Regions from separate parts of the Priestia sp. YIM B13490 genome, predicted to be linked through region 4. Evidence: predicted binding sites of a transcription regulator. Region 4 holds the regulator's gene; each other region holds the start of a gene.
The links. The regulator LexA, encoded in region 4, represses DNA repair genes until DNA is damaged. The targets are predictions, from matches to a motif close to CGAACATATGTTCG.
Positions count from the first base shown of each region.

Region 1 (5,574 bases), on a different contig from region 4:
GAAAAGATTCTCTTATATCTGTTAGAGCTTTATAAAAGGAAGGATGTCCTAACACATAATCCACGGTTTTACATAGGTGACTTACAGTCAACCCTTGCATTTGTAACTTAATGCCAGCTCCAAGACTCTCAACTTGTTGAGCAATTACCGGCTGATCTGCGCTTTGTGGGATTACAATGAGTGGAATCCCATAATAGAGACCTTCATTGGTGCTATTCATTCCGCCATGTGTGATAAATAATTTCGTGTGCTTTAGCACTTCAGTTTGTGGAACGTAATTTTTCACAATAAAGTTTTTAGGAATCTTCCCTAAATCAGATAGTTGAGTTTTTCCACCAATAGACATAACAACGGTATAGTCAGTGTTCTCAAAAGCCTTAAAGCAAAGTTTATAGAAATCAATTTCCTGATTAAAAACAGTACCTAATGAAATGTAAATGACACTTTTTCCTTTTAATACAGAAAAGTCGAAGCTTCCTTGTGTTTCTATTGCAGGAAAAGATGGTCCTACAAACTTGTACGTTTGATCGAATGTTTCTCGAAAAGGTTGAAACTCCCTAGTTGTATATACAATGGTAAGAGGGGCAGGATTACAAAAAACTTCATAAGGAGAAGTTATTTCAACCCCATATTTTTCTTTAATCTTTCTTGTTAGACTTTGAAAATCACTATTTATCCTGTTAGCATGTTCTGGTGGAATATTTTGCGAAAGGTGTTCTAACATTCTTTTAAATGATAGTTCAGTTTGAGCAAAAGATGTACATGAATTAATTGCAGGGAGTTTTAGAATTTGGGAGAGTAAACGTCCACAACCAAACATCGAATCGTGAATGATGTAATCAAACTGTTCTCCTTGGATTTGTTCAAGAACGCTAGGTATAATGATATCCGCCGTATGTAAAAGACCGTTGATTCTTTCGGGTAAATAATTTCTTCCACCTGAGATAAAGGCTTTTAAAAATTTTTGACCGTCAAATGTTCGTACATCAGCTCCTGTCTTTTCAATACGTTCTCGAAAAGCTTCTATTGAAAAGTATACTACCTCTTCTCCACGTGAAATAAGCTCTTGTACAACTGCAATTGTTGGATTGATATGTCCTTCTGATCCACCATTAATAAATAGAACACGTGCCATTATAATCACTCCTTAAGTAAGATGTTCTCTAGATTTTATATAAGAGTAAGGAGCACTGCTGCAAACTCTTGCTTAACTTAAATAATGAAACTGAATTCACCCTAATTTTAAACGAATCGAACATCAATTAGCTCACTTAACTTCATTTTGTTTTTTAATTCAAATATTTCATCGATAAAAACAAACAAATTCCCCAGGGAATCAACAAATTGGATGAATCCTGTATCGGTTATACTTTGCCCATTCTTATAATATGTAAGGTATACTTGTTTATTTGTATGTAAGGCTTCAATTAAGGTGAAATTCATCTGTTCCATTTGCTCTTCTGTTAAAACAGGTTGAGCTACTTCTACTTGCTTATTTATAATCTCCTTTAACCCTATGAATTGCTCTGGCATAGTGGCGAATGGACGCCATTTTTTCATTCCTCTAGGTTCCATCTCTTTTTCCTCCTTACGCTTTATGGCCACCCATAAGGCCATTTCGATAACGAGCTGTTGAATAAGGAAGGTGACTAGACGCACGTAGTACACTATTCTTGCCATAACGCAGCCGAATGTTATCTATCGTTTTGGCAAGAGCATAGGCTCTTTCACGCTGATCGATATCCTCAAATAAGCTCATTTGCTCCTCTTCTTCAATGCTCGTATTAGATAATGAAATTCCAATGGAGCGAATCGGCATTCCATTATCAAAATTATGTAAAATGGTTAAACAATAAGGGAAAATATCTTGGCTTAAGTTTGAAGCTCTTCCCATTTTCTTTTGTCTTGAGAAGCCTCCACCTGTTTGTTTGCTGTAGCCAATCGATAAATGGATCGTTTGAGCCACCACTTGATGCATACGTAAACGAAAACAAACATCGTCCAATAGCTCCAATAGTAATAATTCCACTTCTTTTCGGCTTGTATAATCTCGAAAGAGAATCTGACTTTTTCCAAAGGAACGAGAACTAGGAATGTACACATCGGAAATACGACTAAAATCAATCCCATTTGCATGTTGGTGTAACTCTTCCCCCATGATGCCAAATTCTTTTTTTAACATCTCTTTAGAAGAAAGAGCGAGTTCTTTTATGGTATAGATGCCTAAACGGTTTAAGCGTCTTTCTGTAGCTGACGAGATCCCCCAGAAATCCTTCATTGGATGAATTGACCATAACTTAAAGGGAATATCCTCATATCGCCAATAAGCAACTCCTGTTGGGCTGTGCTTCGCTTCATGATCTAAGCTGACTTTAGCTAGTAAGAGATTCGGACCGATTCCTGCGGTAGCTGTCAGTCTTGTTTTGCGATAGATCTCATTACGTATTCGATGAGCTAGCTCCTCTGGTGTTTGAGCAAATAAATGCAAAGAAGCTGTGGCATCAATAAACAGCTCATCAATGCTATACGCATGGAAATCTTCAGGCGCCACATACTGTAACACCAAACTAGAAATATAGTTCGACGCCTTGATATATCTCTCCATGGATGGATTCACCACATGGATATCTTTCCTTTTAGGAATTTCAAAGAGGCGACTTCCTGTTTTGATCCCTTCTTTCTTTAATAAAGGTGTGGCAGCTAACACAACAGATCCCGACCGTTTGATATCTCCTACAACCGCAAGCTTTGTTTTCAACGGATCTAATCCTCTTATGACACTGGAAACTGAAGCAAAAAAGGCTTTCATGTCGATGCAAATAATGACTCTGTTTGGTAGCTGCCCATCATCCATTGGAATAACTCCTTAATAAAGAACGTTTGTTCTTTATTATATACGAACAAACGTTCTTTATTCAATGGAATCTTTTCCCGATTATTGATATTCTAACGGAAATGAAAGACACATCATTCTTTTACTTTTCTATTTTTTTCATCCATCTTCTGTATTAAATATTCAGCAATTTCTGTTTGCCCAAATTCTCTAGCATATTCATATGCATTCATATTCTTCATACTCTCTCCGGTATATCTAATTGAAATATCTATTCCTTTTTCAACTAGAAACTCAACTACATCTTTATGCCCACCATAAATTGCTCCAAATAATGGATTTCTCTTTGCTAAACTCACATCTAATTCTGCACCAGCCTCTATTAAATACTTTACTATCTCCAAATGCCCTGCTCCCGCAGCTAATCTTAAAGAAGAAGCATCAAATATATCACCTTTTGTATTAACGTCAATTCCTTTATGTATAAGATATTCTACTATTCCAAGATGTCCTTTTTTAGCTGCAACATGCAACCATGTACCAAATGGAGTCATTGTGTTCAAAATTTCTTTATCATTACCTATTAATTGTTTTACTTCCTTACTATCACCAAGTTTAATTGCATTCCTTATTGCTTTGTTTACACTTTTTTTATCCAAAATATATCCTCCTTAAATTCAATTATCTTCTACTAGCTAATTCACCTAATTCTTCAAGAGCTTCTACAACACAGAACTAAGTAACAATAAATCTATCCGATCACTTCTTTTCGTTAAAATTTTAAGAAGAGGCTGCACATACTCTTTTTTTATTGTATTAATAAATAAGAGGTGAAGAAAGTAATTTAAAACTAAAAAGATTTTATAAAAAGTTAAAATTTCTGTGAAGGTGGAATTTGTTAAATGTATCAAATGAGGATCTTTACATTAAGAGACGGTACGAAAAGGAAAATAAAGATCGAAGAGGGAATGACCCTTCAAGATGAGTTAAAAAAGGCAGGAATTACAGAATCAGATATATTTCAAATGCAATTAGTAATCCAAGATGATAAAATGTAATTCTAGTTGTGCATTTTTGCTAAAAAAGGCAGCCAAATATTTGGCTGCTTTTTTTATTGTGTAGACTCTAACTAATAAAATAGCAAAACAGGAAATAGATATTAAATTTTCGCTTTGATAACAAAACTTGCCAAAAAGAAAAAATTTGTTAACCTAAAAATATAGAAAGGTTAGCTTTTAAATAAGTTTAGTGATGAGGGGAACAAAATGGAATATAAAAAATCAGCAAAAGAAAGATTCTTAGATGAATACTTCGGTGGAGTAGAGGATTGGGATAAACATATGGCAGGTTTAATAACTGCGGATGAAAATGCTCATTTTCTTGAAACGAGAGAGAAAATCATGAAAAAACAAGAAGAATTTGGTAATATAACTAATTTTGAATTAGGAAGAGAAATGTGGTACAGTAATTACTTTTTTATTAATAGTCTAATTCTGAATTTTATTACAGATGCAGAAGGCGATCCTGATTTAATTAACGAACTAAAAAAAATATATGTTGGAGTACTAGGTAATTTTGGACCCGATGTAGTGGCACTGAACATGGATGAGGAATATGACGGCTATTTAATCAAAATGAATGCTGATGTAGATTATCAGCTAACATTTATTTCTGATTTAGTGTCATACCATATGTATGGTATGACACTTAATGATGGGAGAGAAAGGGACAATTTAATACCAAAAATGTGGGAGTCATTATCAGATTTGGTAGACAAGAAAGCCCTACTGAAAAAAATTCGTGAAAATAGACAGGCTCCTGCTCCTAGACAGGTAGATCTTGAATCCCCTAGATTACATATAGCAACAGATTTATATGTAGCAGGCATGTCTTTTGTATTAGGACACGAGATTGGTCATCATTTCCTAAAGCATACAGAGTCGAACGGAAGAAACATCGTAGCAAAGTTTATGCCACCAGATGGTACATTTAGTCAATTGCATTTAGATGAATTTACTGCCGATAATTTTAGCTTTGATTTATTAATTAGAGGAATGAAAGAAAGAAATGATCTTACTTTATTTGCTCCCTCATTAATAGTAATATTACTGCTGGCCTTATATGATAAAACCCCTCAGGAACCTAGTCAAACACACCCTTCATTAAGGGATAGATATCTAAACTTATTAAAGAGAGTGTCTGAACAAGATGAAGAAGTGGCATCAAAACTTCAACAAATTTTTAATCATGTAGCTACTTGGATTAATGTTGCTTTGGATGGTCACTGGAAAACAGAATGGTGGAAATAAGAAATAAGTTACAGCTTAATAATGTATCAGATATCCGATTTGTTTAAATCGGGTATCTTTTTTTATTTTATAGATATATGAGCATACTAATGAAAATAGATCATTCTAGAAAGCGAGGGAACAATATGAGTGTTTTTAAAATTGATAGGTCTGTTGTTGTGGATGAAAAAGCGATGAGACATAGAAAAGGTGAACTTTATAAGCTTGTTAATGAAATAATGGATCAACACGATTTAGAAACATTGATGATTGCTACCCTATCGAAAATTGCTTTTATCGATTATTTATTAGGACTGGACGTTATGGAAAACAAACGTCTTGAGTCTATGATTAATGTAGTTAATAGTAACCGTAATACAAATCACCAATTAACAGATTTCTATATCCGTTTTTAGTCAAAAAACGTCCGTAAAAGTATATATAAAACAAAGA
Region 1 covers NZ_JBHZOT010000014.1:20,730-26,303, reverse strand. Annotated here, with positions in the region: gene ACFX4R_RS25200 (macrolide family glycosyltransferase) at 1-1,135, opposite strand, end outside; gene ACFX4R_RS25195 (YolD-like family protein) at 1,243-1,575, opposite strand; gene ACFX4R_RS25190 (Y-family DNA polymerase) at 1,589-2,854, opposite strand; gene ACFX4R_RS25185 (ankyrin repeat domain-containing protein) at 2,968-3,492, opposite strand; gene ACFX4R_RS25180 (hypothetical protein) at 3,736-3,891, shown strand; gene ACFX4R_RS25175 (M48 family metalloprotease) at 4,099-5,142, shown strand; gene ACFX4R_RS25170 (hypothetical protein) at 5,232-5,537, shown strand.
Region 1: a site for LexA is predicted at 2,898-2,911, ahead of ACFX4R_RS25190 (Y-family DNA polymerase). Genes of this name have one in related genera too.

Region 2 (5,574 bases), on a different contig from region 4:
TGTTCATTTGCATCGTTTTGGCTAATGACTTCCATACTGCGTTGCGTTTCTTTCAGCACAGTAGAAAGACGCTTACTCATTTTTTCTTGCAAGGCATCAAACTGACTGTGAACATCAGGCCAGTGAAGTTCGAGTAACTGTTTTTGTGCAGTCGTGGCTTTTCGAATAATTTCATTTAGCTCATGCTGCTTTGTGCGAAAAGCGGTCGCTTTTTGTTTGGTCACTACTTTATTTTTACTTAGCTGATGCCATTCTTGCTTTAAACTCTTGTCTTCTTCGAGTACTGTGGCTATCGCTTGTTTTACATGTTCATGCTTTTTTTGAAAGTCAACGAACGCGGGCAAATAAGCATTCCAGCTTTCCTTCATTTCTTTTAACCATGACGTGTTAGCGTGTTTTTCTGTTAGTTGAAAAAAGTCGTTTCTAAACGCTATCATATCCGCTTCAGAAAAAAGTTCTTTTCCGAAAAGCTCTGTCACATTCCTATGTATGCTTATTAATTGTTCAATCTGTCTCGTATTGCTTTGACGCTTTTTTATGTACTCGGGATAGTCGCTTGAAAGAAACGTCACCATTGTATATTCACTGTTGTTCATGTTGTACTCTGTACGTTCTTTTTCCAGTTCGTCATACACTTTCTGCAGATGACGTTCTACTATGGAGAGAAATTTTTCTTTATCCATCCCCTCTACTTCTTCTTTTAGCATGTTTAAAGATTCCGTTTCTCCAATAAGAGATGTTTTTTCTTTATATAGCTGTATCCATGCTTCTAGCAGCTGCGCTGCTGATTCATTCCAGTGGCTTGTATTCATTGTTTGCTTCACCTGTTGTTTTTATTTTTATCCTTTTTTAACTATACAGGAATTTAACAAAAATTCTATTACAGTTTTATTACTCTTGAAAAATCAGGTTCAAGCTTTCAAGAGCCGCTTCTAGTGTTTGTTTGTCTCCTTGATCGTAGCTGTTTGCCACTAAGACTACAGTTGTAAATACAGCTTTCCATTTTGCCAGTCTGTGTGTTTCTTCGTCTACTTTTCCGTATTCTTTAAAAAAACGTACTCTTCCTTTAGGAGGTAAAAAGCTGTAGGCAATCGCTAGGTCAACTGCCGGATGACCAATATGAACATCTCCCCAGTCAATGATGCCTGAGACCATATTGTTTTGATCAACAATCATGTTTTTAATATGAAGATCTCCGTGAACAAGTACGTTTTTTTCTTGATAGTGAATTTCTTGTATGTCATTTACATAGTCTTCAAGAACCCCTTGGTTAGAATAAAGGTTACGCTCTTTCATTTGCTTAACATACTTTTCTAACGCCGGCTTTCGCTTCATCATATCCAGCCTATTTAATTCATCAAACGGCACACAAAGTTCTTGCGCTTTTGAATACGGATAGTGATGTAGCGTACGAAGAAACCTTGCCAATACAGAAGCAGATTGTATGCGTTTCTCTTCTGTTAATCTCGCAGGCGGAGTTCCTTGCACGTAGTGATAGCCCGTAAAAGGCCAAGGATAGCCTGCTGTATTCGGCTTACCGAAAAAAATGGGCTCTGCAATGGATAGCGGCAGCTGAGAAGCAAGGCTTGGTAAAAGCTGATTTTCTGTTTTTAATAGTCCTACTGCGAGTTCTCGTCTTGGAAACCTGAAAACAAAGCGGTCGTTTACTTGATAAACCGTATTGTCAAAGCCGTAGCCAAGCAGCGAAATTTTAGCGGGCGCAAGTTCTGGAAACTGCGTCTCGGTTAGCGTTTTGGCAAGCGGTGCTGATACGATTTGTTCTGCATCCCATGTATTTGGCACTGTGATCACCTTTCTTTGATGTTTAGTTTGTATGTAAAGTATACTATAAATAATTTTGCCCATAAAAACCCTCTGACGCAAAGCCAGAGGGTTTCAGTCAATATATAAATAAGATAGTTGCCTTAGAACGGCGCACCCCATTTCTAAGTTAGTAGCCTACGGTACGTTTACTACTTAATACGTACACCAAAATACCTCATCGACCGTTTCTTCAACGTGCTCCACCTTAATAAAGTTCAATAAAAGGTCAGTTCGGTCATTTCCTGTATACTCATTTTTGTCAACATTATAAAATTGAATAAGCTCCACCTTGTACATACCGTTTTTAATATCAATTTTATACTTAGAACAGTTTTCATCAGGCACTAACTGATCTTCAAACTGGGCGGCCATCGTAAGGCAGTCATAATCTACGAGATAAAGCTGATGATTAGTTACATTTATATAACCTGTTGCTTTCCTAAAGTATGTATCTATATCCGACTCTGTTCCAATCTTCACTTCTACGTTCCAAGAGTGTTCAATTCCTTCTTCTGTCATTTGACATACTAGGATATTTCTCTTTTTCATTTCACTGCCGAAATGGTTCAGGAGCTGATCTAGCTCCCAGTCCTCATCGACAAATGATTGGTAGTCTTTTGCATTTGCCACTCCAATAAAATTGGTATCGCCAAAATTCATAGAAAATTTCATTTTATCTCCTCTGCTCTTTAAAGTAATTTTTATGATCTATTAACATATATCCGCAAACTTCTTACACGCTTTCTCTAACTCTTCCTTTTTAGCAAGCTGACAAACCCACTCTTCAGGAATACCATCCAGCTGATAATATGCTCCTGCCATAGTACCTGTAATAAAGCCTATTGTATCTGTGTCTTCTCCTAAATTCACAGCAGTAAGTACAGCTTCTTCGTAGTCATCGCTTTGCAGAAAAGACCAAAGAGATGCTTCTAGCGAGCTGACGACGTATCCAGTTGACCCGATTTCATTTCTCGCTGCGTGCGGCAAGCTTAGGTTTAACACTCGTTCATACGCAGTGAACTCTGCTTCATACTCCGTACCTGTTAACTGCTTTTGACAAAGATTTACCGCTTTTTCATATGCTTCAAAAGGCTGGTCGCCGTCAAGAAGACAAATAAGCAGCTCCACGTATATAATGCAGCCAAGCGTAGAGCGCACATGGCGGTGCGTGACGTGAGCAATTCTTTCTATTTCTTCTTTTCTTTTTATAAAGCTAGGTTCCTGACGTAGTGTAAACGCAAGCGGAGCAATACGCATAAGCGCTCCGTTTCCGTTGTCGTATTCAGCACTTCCTCCCCACTCTTCTTTAGGAAGCCCGCTTTTATAGCGGCGAATCGCTTCGCTTGTGGCAATGCCAATATCAAACATTTCTCCGTACGGCGTCCAGTAGCCATTCGCCCAATAGCTCGCAAACTTTTGCATCAAATCATATTCATCTTGTTTGTCTAGTAGATTATCAATCAAGCACATCGTCAGAGATGTATCATCTGACCACGTTCCTTTAGGCTGGTTGTATGTACCGTAGCCTGTCATAGTTGTGATCCGAAATGTATCGCGTTTTTTAAACTCAACTGGAACGCCTAAAGCGTCTCCAACAGCTCCTCCTAGAATCGTAGAAAGGACTTCTTTATGTAGCGTCATGCAATCAACTCCTTTTTCTTATTGTAATTGTTTGATTTTGGAATTTGCAAGAGATCTCTTGCCTAGATGCTTTTTCTTCTTTATAAAATAGGAAGAAATATAAAGACATCCCTTCATAATTCTCTAAAACAATTGACCACCAAGAACAAACGTTCTATGATTACTTTGTAAATATATGGAGGTGAAAACAATGAGACCCGAACTTACAAAAAATTTATCTATCAATGACTTCACGGATTTTTACTGGCTCAAAACCGAGCTGCAGAAATTTTGCCGTGAAAACAACATGAGCCCCTCTGGATCTAACATGGAACTTTCAAAAAGAATTGAAGTGTTTTTAACAACCGGTGACACTCAACACTCAGGAGCACCTTCTAAAAGACGCTCGTCCTCTAAAACACAAGCGCCGCTAACATTAGATACCGTCATTGGGGAAAACCACCGCTGCAGTCAAGAAGTACGGGCTTTTTTTAAAGAAGCCATTCATCCTACGTTTCATTTTTCCACGTATATTCAAAACTACCTTAAAGAAAATGTAGGGAAAACCTATCGAGATGTGGTAAAAGCGTGGCATGAAGAAGAAGAACGAAAAAAGCAGCCTTCTTATCAAAAAGAAATTGCGCCTCAGTTTGAGTACAACCGCTTTATTCGCGATTTTTTTAACGATCCGAAAAACAAAGGAAAAAGCCGCGATGATGCAATTGTAGCGTGGAAGCATTTGAAACTTCAGCCTGGAAGCAATCAATACCACTCTTAAATCAAACTCTACATAAATAAAGAGCATTAAAACACCACCTCAAGAAAAGGTGGTGTTTGTGCACGCCTGTAGATTTCTTCACATACGCATGTGCTGTTTGTTACGGCGTAAAATCTTTAGCTATAAACAGACTCTTTTTTAATTAAACCAAGCGTCTGTGAAGTGGACGCATGAATTTCGTTAAAGAAGTCTGGATGATCAACTAATGACATGCCATAGGAAGGAATCATTTCTTTTATTTTTGGCTCCCACTTGTTCATGTTTTCTGGGAAGCATTTTTCCAATACTTCAAGCATAACGTGAACCGCCGTTGATGCACCAGGCGAAGCGCCAAGAAGTGCAGCAACAGAACCATCAGCCGCACTTACAACTTCTGTACCAAACTGAAGCGTTCCTTTTCCTCCGGCTTCCGTGTCTTTGATTACCTGAACACGCTGGCCTGCTACAACGATATCCCAGTCTTCGCTTTTAGCGTTCGGGATAAACTCACGCAGTTCTTCCACACGTTTTTCATTTGATAACAGCACTTGCTGAATCAGGTATTTCGTTAACGCCATTTCTTTGACGCCTGCTGCTAGCATGGTTAAAATATTATTCGGTTTTACAGAACTGATTAAATCCAAGTTTGAACCTGTTTTTAAGAACTTTGGTGAAAAGCCGGCAAACGGGCCAAACAACAGCGTCTTTTTGTTATCGATATAGCGTGTATCAAGATGCGGAACTGACATTGGCGGAGCTCCGACTTTGGCTTTTCCATATACTTTCCCGTGATGCTGCGCAATGACTTCAGGGTTATTGCATACCATAAATAATCCGCTTACCGGGAAGCCTCCAATATGCTTGGATTCAGGAATACCTGTTTTTTGAAGTAAAGGCAAGCTTCCGCCTCCGCCTCCGATAAAGATAAACTTTGCCGTGTGGTACTCAACTTTGCCGCTGTCTACATCTGCGACTTTTACTTCCCACATACCGTCACTTTTACGTTTAATATCTTTTACACTTCGTTTGTAATGAACGTGAACCCCTTTATTCTTCAGATGGTCAAACAACATGCGTGTTAAAGCACCGAAGTTTACGTCTGTTCCCGAATCAATTTTAGTTGCGGCAATCGGTTCATTTGACGTGCGCCCCTTCATGATTAGCGGAAGCCATTCTTTTAGTTTGTCAGGACTGTCGGAATACTCCATTCCTTGAAACAACGGATTGTTTGACAGCGCTTCAAAACGCTTTTTCAGAAACGATACATTTTTTTCCCCTTGTACCAAACTCATATGCGGAATTGGCATGATAAAATCTTGCGGATTGCGAATCAACTTGCTGCTTACCAGATAAGACCAAAACTGTCTTGACAG
Region 2 covers NZ_JBHZOT010000013.1:30,337-35,910, reverse strand. Annotated here, with positions in the region: gene ACFX4R_RS24785 (TcaA NTF2-like domain-containing protein) at 1-812, opposite strand, end outside; gene ACFX4R_RS24780 (phosphotransferase) at 892-1,803, opposite strand; gene ACFX4R_RS24775 (hypothetical protein) at 1,978-2,484, opposite strand; gene ACFX4R_RS24770 (ADP-ribosylglycohydrolase family protein) at 2,536-3,465, opposite strand; gene ACFX4R_RS24765 (DUF6434 domain-containing protein) at 3,656-4,222, shown strand; gene ACFX4R_RS24760 (malate:quinone oxidoreductase) at 4,339-5,574, opposite strand, start outside.
Region 2: a site for LexA is predicted at 3,608-3,621, ahead of ACFX4R_RS24765 (DUF6434 domain-containing protein). Genes of this name have one in related genera too.

Region 3 (5,574 bases), on a different contig from region 4:
CTCTGTAGCCTAATTGGCCATCTAAAAACTCGCTTTTAAGGTAGATGTAATAAGGAGCAGAAAGAATTTCTCCCACTTCATCTTCAAATTCTACTTTCACTGACGTACCTGGAAGTTCTTTAAGAATTTTATAGATTTTCTCTATATCAGGTTTTATCATTTGCTTCTCCCCTTTAATGATCTGTATGACTTATCGTGGCTGTTATCCATTCTTCTAAGCTGTCTGCTATTACTTCACGCTGTTCCCAATCATGCCAAAAGGTGATAATTTGACCAATTTTCCCTCCTTCATCAGGATCCAAGTCTATACAAATATCATCTCCTCCCCCATTCGTGGCAATCGAAATCCAACGTGGGTTCCACCAAAATTCTTTTTTTACTGGCCCAATAGGTTCAATTTCTGGAAAATCTTCAAATTCTCCTCCGTCTAAAAGCTCTTTTAATGTTTGCCACGTATACAGAATCTCCTCTAAAGGTAATAGAGTATAATTTTCAATAACTGCTATATATTCATCACGCTGTCCATTATGTATCATTAACCAGTCTTTAAGGTTTTTGGGGAATGTTAGTCCCATCTTTTGTTCAACCTCTGCAATTTCTAATTCAGTAGCTGCTTCTTTAAGCGTTCCTGCTGCTTCTGGTCGATTTATTTTTAACCACTGCTCAAACTCATTCCAAACTTGCTTCATATTAGGAGCCTCCTTATATAACGTCATTAAATGAATCTAGGAAAAATGATTAGATATTTTTTAAACTTATACTAATTATGTATGGAAATCTTATGTAAATAAACGGTTTTATTATTTTCTACTACATGAAACGAACATCAATTAGCTCGCTTAACCTCATTTTGTTCGTTTGCTTACATCCTTCATCTATAAATACAAATAACCCTCCAAGGGAATCTACAAATTGAATAACTCCTGTTTCCGTTATACATTGCCCATGCTTGTAATACGTAAGGTATACTTTTTTATGTGTATGGAGAGCTTCGATCAAGGTAAAATTAATTTGTTCCATTTGATCTTCTGTTAAAAAAGGTTGAGGTATTTCTGATTGCTTTTTTATAACTTCTTGTAATCCTTTGTATTGCTCGGGCATAGTGGCAAACGGTCGCCATTTTTTCATTCCTCTGTTTTGCATGTCATCTTCCTCCTTTATGCTTTATGACCTCCTAAAAGGCCGTTTCGATAACGAGCTGTTGAATGCTCGAGATGGCTTGAAGCTCGCAGAACGCTATTCTTCCCATAACGCATACGAATTTCATCAATCGTTTTAGCAAGGGCATAGGCTCTTTCGCGCTGGTCAATATCTTCAAATAAGCTCATTTGCTCTTCTTCTTGAATAAGGGTGTTCGATAAAGAAATTCCAATCGATCGAATGGGCATTCCGCTATCAAATGTGTGTAGGATGGTTAAACAATAAGGGAAGATATCTTGACTTAAATTCGAAGCTCGCTCCATTTTCTTTTGCCTCGAGAAACCTCCACCTGTTTGTTTGCTGTAGCCAATGGATAAATGAATAGTATGTGCCACGACTTGATGCATACGTAAACGAAAGCACACATCGTCTAACAGTTCTAATAGCAGCAATTCCACTTCTTTTCGATTTGTATAGTCTCGAAACAGAATTTGACTCTTCCCGAATGATCGAGAGCTCGGAATATACACGTCAGAAATGCGACTAAAATCAATTCCATTTGCATGTTGGTGGATTTCCTCTCCTAAGACACCAAATTCTTTACGTATCATCTCTACAGAAGAAAGAGCGAGTTCTTTTATGGAGTGAATGCCCAAACGATTTAAGCGTCTTTCCGTAGCAGACGAGATTCCCCAGAAATCCTTCATTGGGTGAATCGACCATAATTTGAAAGGAATATCTTCGTATCGCCAATAAGCTACCCCTGTTGTGCTATTCTTGGCCTCATGATCTAAGCTCACCTTAGCCAGTAAGAGATTCGGACCTATGCCTGCAGTAGCTGTCAGCCGTGTTTTGCGATAAATCTCGTTGATGATTTTACGGGCTAATTCTTTTGGTGTGCGAGCGAATAAATGCAAAGAAGCTGTGGCATCAATAAACAACTCATCAATGCTATACGCATGAAAATCCTCAGGAGCCACATACTGTAATACCAAACTAGAAACATAGTTCGAAGCCTTGACATACCTTTCCATGGATGGATTTACGACATGGATATCTTTCCTTCTAGGAATGTCGAAAAGACGGCTGCCTGTTTTGATCCCTTCTTTCTTTAATAAGGGTGTGGCAGCTAACACAACTGATCCCGACCGCTTTGTATCTCCTACAACTGCCAACTTTGTTTTTAATGGATCTAGCCTACGTATCACGCATGAAACAGAAGCAAAGAATGCTTTCATATCAATACAAATAATGACTCTGTTTGGTAGATATTCATAATCCATTGGAATAACTCCTTAAATAAAGAACGTTTGTTCTCTATTATATACGAACAAATGTTCTTTATTCAATAAAAACTCTAAAGTTTTCCCGATTATTGTTAATATAATAGGAGACAAGAATATTGTGAGTAAATTTGGAAGATAAAGGAGATGGCAAATGAATAAGAAAATGACTAACTATATTATCTTTTTTTCATGGTTTTTATTCTTAGTTCTTTTGTGGATTGTCGTTTCATTATTCAAAGGTGAAAATGGACAGTGGTGGTCTATGTATCGTTTAAATGCAGACAAATACGGCCTTTGGGCTTTAGAGATTTCTTACATAAAGTTTAGTATTGCTGCTTTTATCTCATTAGCAATAGCTTATATGGTGAGTTTTGGATTCAAAAGAAAAAGATAAGGTGAAATAAAGTGCTTTGAAAGTAATATAGATCGTTGGATTTAATCGGAATAAGAAATAATGATAAAAAGACCCTAATTAATATGTTAATAAGGTCTTTTCAGTATCTATAAAATTTATTATGTATTTTATAGATATTAAATAATTGATTTTACTTTTGATGTTCAGCCCATTTTAAAAAGCTTTATAAGTTTCGTAGTACTATATTTATAAACTTTCTTGCATGTAATTAAACCCCATTAATTAATAGAATAATATACGCGTTTTGAATATTATTTATGATCTTTTCAAAAAAATATCCGTATTAAACTACTTAATGTACGCGATTTGAATAAAGATTTTGTTTTTTAATATTATTTTTATTTTAATAATGAATAATGAACGGAAAATTGATAATTTTTAAATTTTATTAAAAAAGTTTATTTTTTATATTGAAATATGTAATTTGACTGTTTATAATACAAAAAAGATAAGTTATTTGCAGGTTTAGTTGTCTGAAAATTTAATTTTTTATGAAGAATATTATTAATGGGGGTTTCACCGTGTCAAACAAAGTACCGTTTTCTTTTATAGTAATCATTGGTTTAATGTTATTTGCATTATTTTTTGGAGCTGGAAATTTAATATTTCCTGCCATGCTTGGCCAGTCAGCGGGAGCAAATATCTGGTCAGCAAATGCAGGTTTTTTAGTTACTGGAGTAGGCTTGCCTTTACTTGGTGTACTAGCTTTTGGATTCTCTGGAAAGGAAGATTTACAATCATTAGCAAGTCGCGTACATCCTATCTTTGGTTTAGTATTTACAACTGTTCTTTATCTAGCTATTGGACCTTTATTTGCTATCCCACGAACAGGTAACGTCTCTTTTGAAATCGGACTTAAACCTTTCATTTCTGAAGGCTCTAGTTCTATAGCTTTACTTGTGTTTACTATTATATTTTTCAGCATTACATGCTTTTTTTCTCTCAATCCGGCGAAAATTGTCGATATTGTCGGAAAATTCTTAACGCCGATTAAATTAACATTCATCGGAATTCTAGTTCTAGTAGCTTTTATTCATCCTATTGGAAAATTTCAAGCACCCACAGAAAAATATGTAACAAACTCTTTTTTTAATGGGTTCCAAGAAGGATATCTAACAATGGATACTCTTGCATCTTTCGTTTTCGGAATCATTATTATCAATGCAATTAAAGAAAAAGGCGCTAAAACAAAGAAGCAAATTATAACTGTTTGTCTAAAAGCTACAGGAATTGCTGCTATTATTCTTGCAACTATCTATTCTGCCCTTTCATACATGGGCGCTTCAAGTGTAGAAAAGCTTGGGCATTTAGATAATGGTGGTACGGTGTTAGCGAAAGTTTCTGATTATTATTTTGGAGAATATGGAGGATTACTATTAGGCTTAATGATCACAGTAGCTTGTCTGACAACTAGCGTAGGGCTTATTACTTCATGCTCTTCTTATTTCCATAAATTATTACCTTCTATTTCTTATAAGAAAATTGCGATTAGCTTATCCGTGTTTAGCGCAATCATCGCAAATGTTGGATTGAATCATTTAATTTCTTTTTCAGTACCTGTTTTAACAGTGCTCTATCCATTAGCAATCGTTCTAATCTTTTTGACTTTCCTTCATTCTTTATTTAAAGGATGTGCTGAGGTATACCAAGGCAGCCTATTCTTAACATTTGTTGTAAGCCTGGTAGATGGATTAAATGATTTTGGTTTACACATCCCTGGTATTGACCAATTATTTACTTACTATCTTCCTCTTTACCATATTGGATTAGGTTGGATATTCCCTGCAATTATTGGAGGTCTTGCAGGTTATGGAGTTAACTTGTTTAAAAATAAAGAGCAATTTACTTCTAAATCAACAAGGTTAAATAAATAAATTCACTTTAATTCTTTGATTAAATTAAAGCATTTAGATGAACACTTTGAAGCCTCCTTTTATTACTATTTCGCACTTAGTATAAAATGAAGTTTCAATTAACTTCTAAATAAGGGAGTATAACTATGAAGAAAACGTCACAAGCTTATAGCTGTATGGATGCGTTAGTATTTAGATAAGATTAAAGAAGATTTAATGGAAGAAGATGAATTACTTAAAAATTCTCTTAAATAATAAAGCAAATGTAAAAAGAGGCTTTTACTTATACGAAGTAAAAGCCTCTTTTTACGCGTTTCTCTTGTTATATATGTTTTTGATAAAATATTATTAGATTCCTGTTCTTAGATATAAAAAAACTTCTATATCTCCCTTTTTTGATTTTTATAACATATACAATATCTAAAACTGATTAACATAAAACGATTTTATAGGAATAAATAAAGCCTCAAGAAGTGTTACATACTTCTTGAGGCTTTATTGTAGTTATGTATTCTTTAACTTATTACTTGGTCATCTTGGTCATAGATAACGATTTTGTAAGAATCACCTTTAGAACGTTCCTTTATTTCTTTAGTTTGAAGAAAAGTATTTACTTCTCTTTTAATTTTTTCACTATACTCTTGAGAGCTGTCATCAGATTTACTGATAGGAGTAACAATAGCAACTGTAACAGGTTGTTTTAACGTAACCTCAGTCTTTTTATATGTTACATCTTTGTATTCTTTATTTTCTTGTAAATGTGCAAGAGCTTCACTTTCAATATCCAGCCATCGCTTCTCTTTTTCTACTTGTTTAACATTTCTCTCACGAACGTTAACTTTATAGGCGTTCAAACCGTTCTCTTTTAATTGACGTTTAA
Region 3 covers NZ_JBHZOT010000003.1:19,800-25,373, reverse strand. Annotated here, with positions in the region: gene ACFX4R_RS10055 (hypothetical protein) at 1-160, opposite strand, end outside; gene ACFX4R_RS10050 (SMI1/KNR4 family protein) at 174-689, opposite strand; gene ACFX4R_RS10045 (YolD-like family protein) at 811-1,143, opposite strand; gene ACFX4R_RS10040 (Y-family DNA polymerase) at 1,158-2,423, opposite strand; gene ACFX4R_RS10035 (hypothetical protein) at 2,578-2,820, shown strand; gene brnQ (branched-chain amino acid transport system II carrier protein) at 3,363-4,715, shown strand; gene ACFX4R_RS10025 (DUF4030 domain-containing protein) at 5,210-5,574, opposite strand, start outside.
Region 3: a site for LexA is predicted at 2,468-2,481, ahead of ACFX4R_RS10040 (Y-family DNA polymerase). Genes of this name have one in related genera too.

Region 4 (5,574 bases):
GTTCGTTAAATACTTTTGCGCCAATTAAATAAATAAAAATAACGGTTCCAGTGGAATAAAAAATATTTAACAATTTTAATATAAAAATATTATCTCCAAAACAGCGAATAATAACAGATTCATAGAATGAAAAGCCTAGCTGATATACCCATGTAGTAAAATAAACGCTTTGGTTAAATTCGTAATTTCCTTTTGCAATATTACGCGCGGCATCTAACATGACAAGAAAGTCAGATTTTACAGGCGTTTGAACAGAAAGCATCCATGCTAGTCGAATACCTAACGTCAAAACAATCAGTGAAATAAAAAAAACAGTTTTGTTCATGTATCTACTTGCAATTGCTATTAGAAAAATGACAAGGAAAGTGAAAAATATTCCTTCAATAATAAATGAATTACTTAAAGCCAAGCCTTTTAATTCCAATGAATTTGTCATCGCACTGTAACTGCCCCATAGAGACCATGTGAGAATAATGACACATAAAAAGATCAGGCTTTTGGATAAAAATGAGTTAAGCATATTACCTCCTGCAAATTATTTCAAAGATAAGGTACAAAATTCCTACCCTATGATACCATATTTTATTATTTTGTATATATTTTTCTTATAGAGTATAATATTAGATTGTTCTGAAATTACAACAGCAGCATAACATTTGATAAAAGGGTAAGCGGAGTAGGCAGTGATTTAGTAATAGATAAAAGAGGTTGGGAAAAAAGGATTTTAGTCGAAGTGAAAAACGAACCATTGATCATCATGTTTGATTAGTGGTTCGTTTTTTTATGGTGAACGTAGGTTTCATTGGTTTATTTCCTTCCAGCAGTTGATTGGAGGGCAAGACGAAGACTCCTGTGGGAAAAGCGGAACAGGTGAGACCCCGCAGGAGCGTAAGCGACGAGGAGGCTCATCGGCCGCCCGCGGAAAGCGAAGTCTTGCACGGAAATCAACTGCGGTGTAACAAGCAATCCCTACTAGCTTATTTATTCCATTTGTTCCCCTATAGATTCGCTTGATTTAGTTATGTCTCAATCTCTTCTTTTTTATCATGTGTTTTCTGATGCGAACAGCTTTTATGTTTTAAACCGATCTTTTAATAAATTCCATAGGGAACTCACTCCGAGACTAATGCTGATCAGAATTCCTGATAGAGCTACTATTAAAGCGATATATTCAAAGATAGAAAACTGCTTCATACTATCCCAATTGATATTTCCCTTTAGTTTGCTAATAACTAAATTCATTCCGTAAATACCGGAAAGAACCGTGTAAATCGTTAAAATTAATAATAAGTAATTGTGACGCTTAGCTGCGATTTTCTCTTGATTTTGGTACAAAGTACCAAGAGTTTCTTTGACTTCTTGATAAAGAGAATTGATATGGAAGATTTTTTTAAAGAGCTCAGAAAACTCTTGACCTTCTGTGCGAGAGCTAATTTCTAAAAATAAATATTTACCTGAGAACACGGTAATAGAGCGGATTAGTCGTTCAATGCCCTCTGAATTTTTATGAAACGTGAGCTGAGAATACTCATAAGATAGTTTTAACAACACGATTTTATAGAAAAAATGTAAAAATAAATTATAGTAATGCTGGCCAAATAGATGATTCATCAAAAGCTGATCCGTTTTAGAGTCTGTCGATTTAGAAATACATGAAAACACATGGTCTGTTATGACGTAATAGGTTTCAGGAGCCCATCTGGAATACACGTGTTTAGTATTATACGTTTTAATATACTCATGATTGTGTGCAGAAATAAACGCTTTCCCGTCAGGCATATAGCTATTTAGCTGTCCAGTACGAAATAAAGTTGTGGAATTAATCTCTTGCTCTTGATTTACCGTTACATAACTTAACACAAACATCCGTTCATCGATAAAATAAGGAAGGCTCCCCACATGCTGTTCACGTGTGGCTTCTTTCTTGATGTGTTCGTTCAAAAATGGCGCGAGCTGTGAAAAAATATAATCTTGTACTTTGCTATAGCGATGGTGTTCATAGGTAATGGTGGATCCATGCTCTTCAGCAAGCTTCGGTTCTAATACACGAAAATGATTCATGAACTCTAAAATATCATCATAGGTGTAATGATTATGGCTCATCTCAGTACGAATGGTCATGACGCCAATTTCAAAAGGACATAAAAAAACATCCACAGACAGCACGTTGCTAGACACGGTGGTGGAGGAAGTGTGTAACGTAATGGCATGGTCTATTTTTTTTGAAAATCGAAGCAACCCTTCTTTTTCGCACGAGTCAGGGAATAGAATGCATTCAATGTAAGGAAGAAAATATTGATCCAGGCTATCATGAGATACGTAATATTGTTCTCCGTAGTATTCTTTTTCTAAATGTTTGTTTTGAATGGAGAAAAACTCGAACAAATTTGCTTTCAGCGCATGAACAAGCTGCTCTTTATTTTTTCGGTCAAAGGAAAAAGGAAATAGAAACATGTTCATTGCTTTGGTAGGTACAATGGTTTGAAATGGTTCTGTTTTCCTTGGTGTATTGGTCATAAACTACATCCTTCTTATGGTCGGTTGTATTTCCTTGTAAGAGTCGAGGAAATGCAGGTAGAAAGTAAAAGGTAAAACAAGCTTTATAAAAACCGTTCTACCTGCCTGCAATGATTCAACATATCATTTATAATATGCCAATTTTTTTAGAAAACAAACGTAAAAAAACCAACTAACATCATCATTAGTTGGTTTTATATACAGTGTCTGATTAGTGAATCGTGCGATATACACCAGTTACTTTTCCTAAAATCGTTACGTGGCGAAGAATAATAGGCGCCATCGTTGAATTTTCAGGCTGTAAACGAACGAAATTTTCTTCTTTAAAGAAACGTTTTACCGTTGCTTCGTTGTCTTCGGTCATAGCGACCACAATATCTCCATTATTAGCTGTTTGCTGCTGACGTACGATTACCATATCGCCATCTAGAATACCTGCTTCAATCATACTTTCTCCCATAATTTCAAGCATAAATACATGATCATCTGGAGAAACGAATTTATCTGGAAGAGGGAAATATTCTTCCACATTTTCAACGGCTGTTATAGGCAGACCCGCTGTTACTTTACCGATAACAGGAACATTAATGACATTGCTTTTAGGGATGTTTACTTCGTCTAGTTGAAGAACTTCGATTGCTCTTGGTTTTGTCGGATCTCTGCGAATTAACCCTTTGCTTTCTAAACGAGCTAAATGCCCGTGTACAGTGGAGCTAGAGGCTAATCCTACCGCTTCCCCAATCTCACGAACAGAAGGCGGATAACCTTTTAATTTTACTTCATGCTTAATAAAATCTAGTATGTCTTGTTGACGTTTTGATAGCTTCATATTTTTCACCTCGATTTTAGCTATTCTTTAGGTGAATTATACCACGTGATGTGTCAATATACAAACATAAGTTCGAAGAATTCCATTGACAGAAACAAATGTTCTCAATAAAATAAGAACATATATTCTGACAGGGGGATCATAATATGCAACAATTCTTACATTCTATGAAACATTACGCTATTTTTTTTGCAGTTATCGCTGCACTTACATATGTATTGACGCTGGTTTTAGGAGCGGATAAAGTAGATTTAGACAAATATTCAACGGTTACTATTACAAAAGGAGATACGCTTTGGGAATTGTCCAACAAGTATCATAATCACCATCATTTGACCACCAATGAATTTGTCAAATGGGTTGAAGACGTCAATGATTTAAACTCAGACACTGCCCAGTCTTTATCTCCTGGAGATAAATTATATATTCCTGTTTTAAAAAAAGAGTTACATAATCAAGTGGCAATTGAACAGTAGTGTGTAACGGCCGTTCCTGAATATTGTTAGAAGCCGAAAAGGTCGTGATAAAAGTGGATGCCATTATTTATTGCCGTGTCAGTACGGATAAAAAAACCCAAGAAACATCTTTACAGCGCCAGCAAGAAGAATTAAAAAAGCTTGCTGCTCTTCACCATCTAGACGTAAAAAAAGTCGTAATGGAAAAAGCAAGCGGATATGAAGTAGACAGAGAGGGTATTTTGGATGTTCTTCATACAATGAAAGAAGAAAAAATATCTGTGTTGCTTATTCAAGATGAAACACGATTAGGCAGAGGAAATGCTCGAATTGCGCTGCTTCATGCTTTTCATAAAGAAAATGCTACCATCTATACGATTAGTCATCAAGGCCAGCTTCAGCTTTCAGAATCTGATTCAATGGTGTTAGATATTATTAGCTTAGTGGAAGAGCATCAGCGGAAATTACATAATGCTAAAATTAAAAGAGGAATGAAAAGAGCTGTAGAAAACGGTTATCGTCCGCAGCAAAATTTAAAAAATCAAGGAGTTAACTCGGGAAGAGAAAAAAAAGAAGCGCCAATTGAAGAAATTGTCCGTCTTCGTCATAACGGCTTAACCTTTGCTGAAATTTCAGTTACGCTAAAAGGTTTTGGCTATAATATTTCAAAAGCGACGGTACATCGCCGCTATCAAGAATACCAAGAGAATGCTCAATCTCTTGATAAAACGAAAGAGATTTAGTAAGATGACTACATGTTGCCGGAACGGTTCGGTAATTTTAATTATTGATTATAAGGAGATAGGTTTTATATGCTATCAAAAGATAAACTTGCTCGTATTAATGCTCTTTCAAAAAAGGCAAAGGCTGAAGGTCTGACAGAATCTGAAGCGAAAGAACAGCAAGAGCTACGTCAGGAATATTTAAAAGTTTTCCGACAATCTATGACAAATCACCTTCATACGATTAAAGTTGTGGACGAAGAAGGTAAAGATGTTACGCCTAAGAAGTTAAAAGAGAGTAAAAAGAAGCGTCTTCACTAAGACGTTCTAGTAAAACTAGAGGGAGTGTTCCTTCTAGTTTTTTGTATATTTTTAATAAGGCACACAAAAACTGTAAAAGTGGAAAATTTTTTGGTTCAAGTATTGTACAAATAAGCAAATCATTAGTATGATAACATATGTACATAGTTTTGAAAGGAATGAAGAGTATGACACAACGTATTGAAGATCTTTCGATTGCAACAATTCGTACTTTATCAATCGATGCGATTGAAAAAGCAAATTCAGGTCACCCAGGTATGCCAATGGGAGCTGCTCCAATGGCATATACATTGTGGACAAAATTTATGAACATCAATCCAAAGAATCCAAACTGGTTCAACCGTGACCGCTTTGTATTATCAGCAGGACACGGATCGGCACTATTATACAGCTTGCTTCATTTAGCTGGATATGACTTATCAATTGAAGACCTTAAAAACTTCCGTCAATGGGGAAGTAAAACACCAGGTCATCCAGAGTTCGGTCATACAGCAGGTGTTGATGCAACAACTGGTCCACTAGGACAAGGTATTGCAATGGCTGTTGGTAAAGCAATGGCAGAACGTCATTTAGCTGAAACATACAACAAAGAAGGTTTAGAAATTGTAGACCACTTTACGTATGGTATTTGTGGTGACGGAGACTTAATGGAAGGTGTATCTGCTGAAGCAGCTTCATTAGCAGCACACTTAAAATTAGGACGTTTAGTTGTTTTATACGATTCAAATGA
Region 4 covers NZ_JBHZOT010000001.1:51,213-56,786, forward strand. Annotated here, with positions in the region: gene ACFX4R_RS00225 (glycosyltransferase family 39 protein) at 1-520, opposite strand, end outside; gene ACFX4R_RS00230 (hypothetical protein) at 762-959, shown strand; gene ACFX4R_RS00235 (magnesium transporter CorA family protein) at 1,072-2,517, opposite strand; gene lexA (transcriptional repressor LexA) at 2,729-3,346, opposite strand; gene yneA (cell division suppressor protein YneA) at 3,493-3,822, shown strand; gene ACFX4R_RS00250 (YneB family resolvase-like protein) at 3,876-4,544, shown strand; gene ACFX4R_RS00255 (DUF896 domain-containing protein) at 4,614-4,844, shown strand; gene tkt (transketolase) at 5,012-5,574, shown strand, end outside.